2 regions of the Cellulosimicrobium sp. BMG9.23 genome follow, and region 2 is predicted to be linked to the other one. Evidence: predicted binding sites of a transcription regulator. Region 2 holds the regulator's gene; the other holds the start of a gene.
The links. Region 2 encodes LexA, which represses DNA repair genes until DNA is damaged. Its sites were predicted from a motif close to TCGAACANNTGTTCGA; they were not measured.
Positions count from the first base shown of each region.

Region 1: the regulator LexA is predicted to act here: its motif matches at 1,815-1,830, upstream of uvrA (excinuclease ABC subunit UvrA).

Region 1 covers NZ_JBZGBZ010000006.1:318,561-321,939, forward strand. The annotation lists gene AC4H2G_RS12465 (YciI family protein) at 1-84, opposite strand, end outside; gene AC4H2G_RS12470 (Type 1 glutamine amidotransferase-like domain-containing protein) at 199-942, shown strand; gene AC4H2G_RS12475 (MBL fold metallo-hydrolase) at 998-1,723, opposite strand; gene uvrA (excinuclease ABC subunit UvrA) at 1,860-3,379, shown strand, end outside.
Region 2 covers NZ_JBZGBZ010000010.1:141,675-145,053, reverse strand. The annotation lists gene nrdR (transcriptional regulator NrdR) at 1-28, opposite strand, end outside; gene AC4H2G_RS18325 (LysM peptidoglycan-binding domain-containing protein) at 438-881, opposite strand; gene lexA (transcriptional repressor LexA) at 1,277-2,005, shown strand; gene AC4H2G_RS18315 (L-lactate dehydrogenase) at 2,114-3,130, opposite strand; gene AC4H2G_RS18310 (ATP-dependent DNA helicase) at 3,156-3,379, opposite strand, start outside.

The DNA.
Region 1 (3,379 bases), on a different contig from region 2:
GAGGAAGGCCCGGTGCTCGGCCCGGACCGCGTCGAGCTCGGCGGGACGGTCGGGGTAGACGTAGGTCACGGCGTGGATCGGCATGGCGCCATTGAAGCAGGGCCCCGCGTCGGTACGGGCGCCCGTCCGCGACGTCGGCACGTGCTGCGGCCGGAATGTCGTGGCCGCAGGTGCGCAGGGCGTCTAGGGTCGCGGGGCATGAGCGACCTCACGATCCTCGCGACGTCGGGCGGATACGCACCCGGGCACCGGACGCGCCTCGCGCTCGGGCCGATCCTCCACCACGCGGCGGAGCTCGCCGGCGCTCAGGGCGCGCCGCGCGTTTGCCACGTCGGCACCGCCGGTGGTGACCAGTCGTGGTTCCACGCCGAGCTCGACGAGGCCGCGCGCGTCGCCGGGGTGCGGATGTCGCACCTCTCCCTGTTCAGCATGCCCAACGTCGACGACGTCGAGGGCTACTTGCGCGAGCACGACGTCGTGTGGGTCGGGGGCGGCTCCGTCGTCAACCTCCTCGCGGTGTGGCGGGCGCACGGCCTGCCCGAGATCCTGCGGACCGTGGGGGAGAGCGGCGTCGTGCTCGCGGGTATCAGCGCCGGGAGCCTGTGCTGGCACGTCGGTGGCCCGACGGACTCGTTCGGGCCCACGCTGCAGCCCGTCACCGACGGGCTCGCGTTCGTGCCGTACGGCAACGGCGTCCACTACGACGCCGAGCCCGGACGCCGCCCGCTCCTGCAGCGACTCGTCGCGGACGGGACGCTGCCCACGTCGTACGCGACGGACGACGGCGTGGGCCTGGTCTACCGGGGTGGGCACCTCGTGGAGGCGGTCACCGAGGTCCGCGGCGCCGGAGCGTGGGAGGTGCGGCGCGAGGTCGACGCCGACGGTGCGCCGACGGCGGCCGAGGCGCGCCTCGAACCGCGCGTGCTGCGCGGCGCCCGCTGACCCCGCTGACGCCCGCTGACGCCCGCTGACGCCCGCTGACGCCCCCGCACCGACGTCACCAGCCGCGGTCTCGCCACGCCGCGAGGTGGGGGCGCTCCGCGCCGAGCGTCGTGTCCGCGCCGTGGCCGGGGTAGACCCACGTGTCGTCGCCGAACCGGTCGAACACCCGCTCCGTGACGTCGCCGAGGAGCCGTGCGAACCGTCGGGGGTCGCGGTCGGTGTTCCCCACGCCCCCGGGGAAGAGCGAGTCGCCGGTGAACAGGTGCACGCGGCCGGCCGCCGCGTCGGGTGCGTGCGTGCGCGACGGCTCGCGGTAGGCGAGCGCGATCGACCCCGGGGTGTGCCCGCGCAGGGCCACCACCTCGAGGAGCGACCGCCCGACGGCGACCGTGTCACCGTGGCGGAGCCTGCGGCCGACGGGGACGCCGGTCGTCGACGTGACCGCGTCGGCGTCCGCGTCACCGACCGCGAGGACGGCACCGGTCGCGGCCAGCACGTCGGCCAGCGCCCCGACATGGTCGTGGTGGCGGTGGGTCGTGACGACCGTCGTCAACCGACCTGCGGGCACGTGACCGGGCTCGTGGACCGTCTCGGCGAGCAGGGCGACCAGCCGGCGCGGCTCGGCCGCGGCGTCGACGAGGACCCGCTCGCCGGCGCGCCGGCACGTGAGGACGTACGCGTTGTTCGCCAGGGGACCGACCGCCACCTTGCAGATCTCGAGCTCGTCGAGCCGGCGGACGTCCGCCGGCCCTCCCACCACGACCTCGCCCGTGTACGTCATGCGCACAGTCTGCCGGTCGGGCGACGGTCTACCGGCGTGGACCTCCGGGGACCGGGACGTGCGGATCCGGGGGAGAGGCATCGAAACAGCGTCGAACATCTGTGCGAGTGTCGGTGGTCGGTCGTACCATTCTTCGGTGAGCAATCGCCTCGTCATCTCCGGTGCCCGTGAGCACAATCTCCGCGACGTCGACCTCGACCTCCCGCGCGACCAGCTCATCGTCTTCACCGGCCTGTCGGGCTCCGGGAAGTCGTCCCTCGCGTTCGACACGATCTTCGCCGAGGGGCAGCGACGGTACGTCGAGTCCCTGTCCGCGTACGCCCGGCAGTTCCTCGGTCAGATGGACAAGCCGGACGTCGACTTCATCGAAGGGCTGTCGCCCGCGGTGTCGATCGACCAGAAGTCGACCAACCGCAACCCGCGGTCGACGGTGGGCACCATCACCGAGGTCTACGACTACCTGCGCCTGCTCTTCTCGCGCGCGGGCACGCAGCACTGCCCGGTGTGCGGCGAGCGGGTGACCGCCCAGACGCCGCAGCAGATCGTCGACCGCCTGCTCGAGCTGCCCGAGGGCACGCGCTACCAGGTGCTCGCGCCGGTCGTGCGCGGTCGCAAGGGCGAGTACTCGGAGCTCTTCAAGGAGCTGCAGGCCAAGGGCTTTGCCCGCGCGCGCGTCGACGGCGAGGTGCGCACCCTCACCGACCCGCCGGCGCTCGAGAAGAAGCTCAAGCACGACATCGAGGTGGTCGTGGACCGGCTCGTCGCGCGCGAGGGCGTGCAGCGCCGGCTCACCGACTCGGTCGAGACGGCGCTCGGCCTCGCGGGCGGCCTGGTCGTCGTCGAGCTGGTCGACGCCGAGGCCGACGACCCTGCACGGGAACGTCGGTTCTCCGAGAAGCGCGCGTGCCCCAACGACCACGAGCTCGCGCTCGACGAGGTCGAGCCGCGCACGTTCTCCTTCAACGCCCCCTATGGCGCGTGCCCCGAGTGCACGGGCATCGGCTTCCGTCTCGAGGTGGACCCGGACCTCGTGATCCCGGACGAGGAGAAGTCGCTCGCCGAGGGCGCGGTCGCGCCGTGGGCGCAGGTCTCGTCCGAGTACTTCGAGCGTGTCCTCACGGCGCTCGCGGACGACCTGGGCTTCTCGATGGACACCCCGTGGCGGGCGCTGCCCGAGCGTGCGAGGACGGCGGTCCTGCACGGGCAGAACCACGAGGTGCACGTCCGGTACAAGAACCGCTGGGGGCGCGAGCGCCAGTACTCGACCGGCTTCGAGGGCGTCATCACGTTCCTCGAGCGTCGTCACTCCGAGACCGAGTCCGACTGGTCGAAGGAGAAGTACGAGGCGTACATGCGCGAGGTGCCGTGCCCGGTGTGCCGCGGTGCGCGGCTCAAGCCCGAGGTGCTCGCCGTCAAGGTCGGCGGGAAGTCGATCTGGGACGTGTGCCGGCTCCCGCTGCGCGAGGCCGCGCAGTTCCTCGGCGCGCTCGAGCTCGGCCAGCGCGAGCGTGCGATCGCCACGGAGGTCCTCAAGGAGATCGACGCGCGGCTCGGGTTCCTGCTCGACGTCGGCCTGGACTACCTCTCGCTCGAGCGGCCGGCGGCGACGCTGTCCGGCGGTGAGGCGCAGCGCATCCGGCTCGCGACGCAGATCGG
Region 2 (3,379 bases):
CCGCGTGGCGGCAGAACGGGCAGTGCATGACGGCTCTCCTCGACTGGGTCCCCGGCACCTCGCAGGGCGAGGGCGGCGCGACGAACGTATGACGCCGCCCCACGACGGTGCAACACGCCGACGCCCGACGACACCCGACGACACCCGACGACGCAGCAGATGCGGGAGCTGAGCGGAGCCTGGAGACGCAGAACGGGGGCGACCGTTGCCGGTCGCCCCCGTCGGGACGCCCCCGTCCCCATCTCGCGCGCGACTCGCCTCGCGCGCGCCGACGTGCTCACGGGTCGCGGCTGACCGCGGACCCCGCCTCCTGCCCGGCCCCCCAGCCCGGCGAGTGAGGTGACACTAACTTAGGGCGACCTAAACCTGGAGCGCAACCCCAGGCGCACAGGCGGACGCCTCCGGGGGCGTGTCGTAGGTCACACCGGCGACACGGCTCACGCGTCGACCGGGAGCAGCAGCCGCTGTCCGGCCTGGAGGCCCGACGACGGCAGGCCGTTGAGCTCGACGATCCGGGCCACGACGTCGCGCACGTCCTCGCCGGGCGAGGCGAGGGCTGCGGCATGGTCCCACAGGGTCTCGCCCGCCGCGACCACGTGGACCCGGACCTCCTCGGGCTCCCCCGCCGAGCCCGCGACGGCGCTGCCCACGCGGGCGCCCAGCACGACCAGGAGCGCCAGGAGGGCGACCAGGACGATCCGCCCTCGCAGCGTGAGCCGCAGCGGTGCGTCGGGCGAGACCTCGTCGCGGGGCCTCGTCCCGCCGTGCCCGACCCGGGCGCGCTGGCTCTGCTGCCCGAGCCGGGCGCGCCGGCCGTACCGGCCGCGCTGGGTGCGCTGGTCGCCCAGGGCTTCGATGCCGCTACACGTCACACTCGTCATCACTACCTCCGTCCCTCGCCGGCGCCGGAGCGCCTTCCCCGGTCGCTCCGACCCGGCGAGGTTGCGTCGTCGACCCGATGCCGGATCGAACACCTGTGCGTAGAACACCTGTACGAAGGTCTACCACGATCCGCCCACGGAGTCGAGACATGCTCGAACAGATGTTTGATTCGTGGTGCGCTCTCCCCTAACCTGGGACCAGGTCGGTTCGCCGGACATGTCCACGACAGGTCTGGCCCGGAACGCCTCCCGCCTGGGACGACGCACCGGATCAGGTCGACCGGTGCCCCGGCCGCGCCGTGGGCACCACCGACGAGGAGAGCGGCGTCAGGTACGGAGTGCAGGATTTCTCCGGCCGGGGCGTCGACCGCGAGGCGACGAGGGCGGAGACCACGATGGCGGGACGAGGCAGGGACACGAGTGCGGGGCTCGCCGAGGTGCGCGAGCTTCCTGACGGCACGGCGGGCAGCGACGGCCTGACCCCACGACAGCGCCTGGTCCTCGACACGATCCGCTCGTGCGTCGAGCAGCGCGGCTACCCGCCGAGCATGCGGGAGATCGGTGAGGCCGTCGGCCTGACGAGCCCGTCCTCGGTCAAGCACCAGCTCACCACGCTCGAGCGCAAGGGGTACCTGCGTCGGGACCCGAACCGTCCGCGCGCCATCGAGGTCGTGCAGCCGGACAGCGGCCGCCGTGCCGCTCCTTTGGTCCGCGTCGCCGACGAGCAGGTGCACGACGAGGCGCACCCTGCGCCGTCGTACGTCCCCGTGGTGGGCCGGATCGCCGCGGGCGGGCCGATCCTCGCCGAGCAGGTCGTCGAGGACGTCTTCCCGCTGCCGCGCCAGCTCGTCGGCGACGGCGAGCTCTTCCTCCTGCGGGTGCAGGGCGACTCGATGATCGACGCCGCCATCTGCGACGGGGACTGGGTCGTCGTACGTCGGCAGAACGTCGCGGAGAACGGCGAGATCGTCGCCGCGATGATCGACGGCGAGGCGACCGTCAAGACGTTCAAGCGGGGCGACGGGCACGTCTGGCTCGTGCCCCACAACGCCGCGTACGAGCCGATCGCCGGCGACGACGCACAGGTTCTCGGGCGCGTGGTGTCCGTCCTGCGCAGCCTCTGATCGCGGGGCTGCCCGGATCCTCGCGGGCCGTCGCAGCCTGAACGGCCCCGCGACGACGGGCCGGTGATCCCTCGCCGGGGATCACCGGCCCGTCGTCGTGCGGTGCTCCTACAGGCCGAACTGCCGCGCGACGGCGCGCAAGGACTCCGCCGAGCTGCGGAGACCGGCCAGCTCGGCGCCGGAGAGCGGGACCTCGACACGCTCGCTCGCGCCCCGGCGGTCGATGAGCGTCGGCAGCGACAGGCACACGTCGTCGATCCCGTAGTCACCGTCCAGGAGCGTCGAGACGGGCAGGAGTCGGTGCTCGTCGCCGAGGACCGCCTCGATGATGCGGATCCCGGCGAGGCCGACGGCGTAGTTCGTCGCGCCCTTGCCCTCGATGATCCGGTAGGCGGAGTGGACCACCTCGTGCGCGATCTCCTCGCGCGCGTCCTCGGACAGCGGAGGGTGGCCCGCGATCCCGGGCCAGTCGAGCAGGGGGACGCCGCCGATCGTCGCCGAGCTCCAGAGGGGGATCTCGCTGTCGCCGTGCTCCCCGGCGATGTAGGCGTGGACGTTCTGGACCGCGACGCCGCAGTGCTGCGCGACGAGGAAGCGCAGGCGCGACGAGTCGAGCACGGTGCCGCTGCCGAACAGGCGTTGGGGCGGCAGGCCGGAGAACTTCAGCGCCGCGTAGGTGACGATGTCGACGGGGTTCGTCACCATGACGTAGACGGCGTCCGGCGCGACCTCCACGAGCCCCGGGAGGATCGTGCGCATGAGGCCGATGGTGCCCTCGGCGAGGTCGAGGCGCGTCTGGCCCTGCTTCTGCTTCGCCCCCGCCGTCACCACCACGACGTCGGCGCCCGCGCACACCGCGACGTCGTCGGATCCCTCGACCTTCGCCATCGGCATGAACTGGATGCCGTGCTGGAGGTCGAGCACCTCGGCCTCGACCTTGGCCCGGTTGACGTCCAGCATGGCGACGGTCCGGGCCGCACCCCGCATGAGCGCCGCGTACGCGAGAGTCGACCCGACGGCTCCGGCCCCGACGATGGCCAGCTTCGTGGTCCGCGCTCCTGCCCGCGAACCCTGGCCTCCACGGCTCTCGTCACGGGTGGGCAAGGTGGTGCCAGCGTCGCTCATCGCGCCTCCGTCTCGTGGTCTTCGCTCAGCCTAGGGCGGCGAGGCGCCTCAGCGCAGCGGCAGCGACCTCGCGGTCGGTCGTCTGCCAGAAGCCAGGCATCGAGCGCGTGAGGAACGTGCCGTAGCGCGCCGTGACGAGCCGGGGGTCGAGGACCGCGACCACGCCGCGGTCGGTCGTCGAGCGGACGAGGCGCCCCGCGCCTTGCGCGAGCAGGAGCGCCGCGTGCGTCGCGGACACCTGCATGAAGC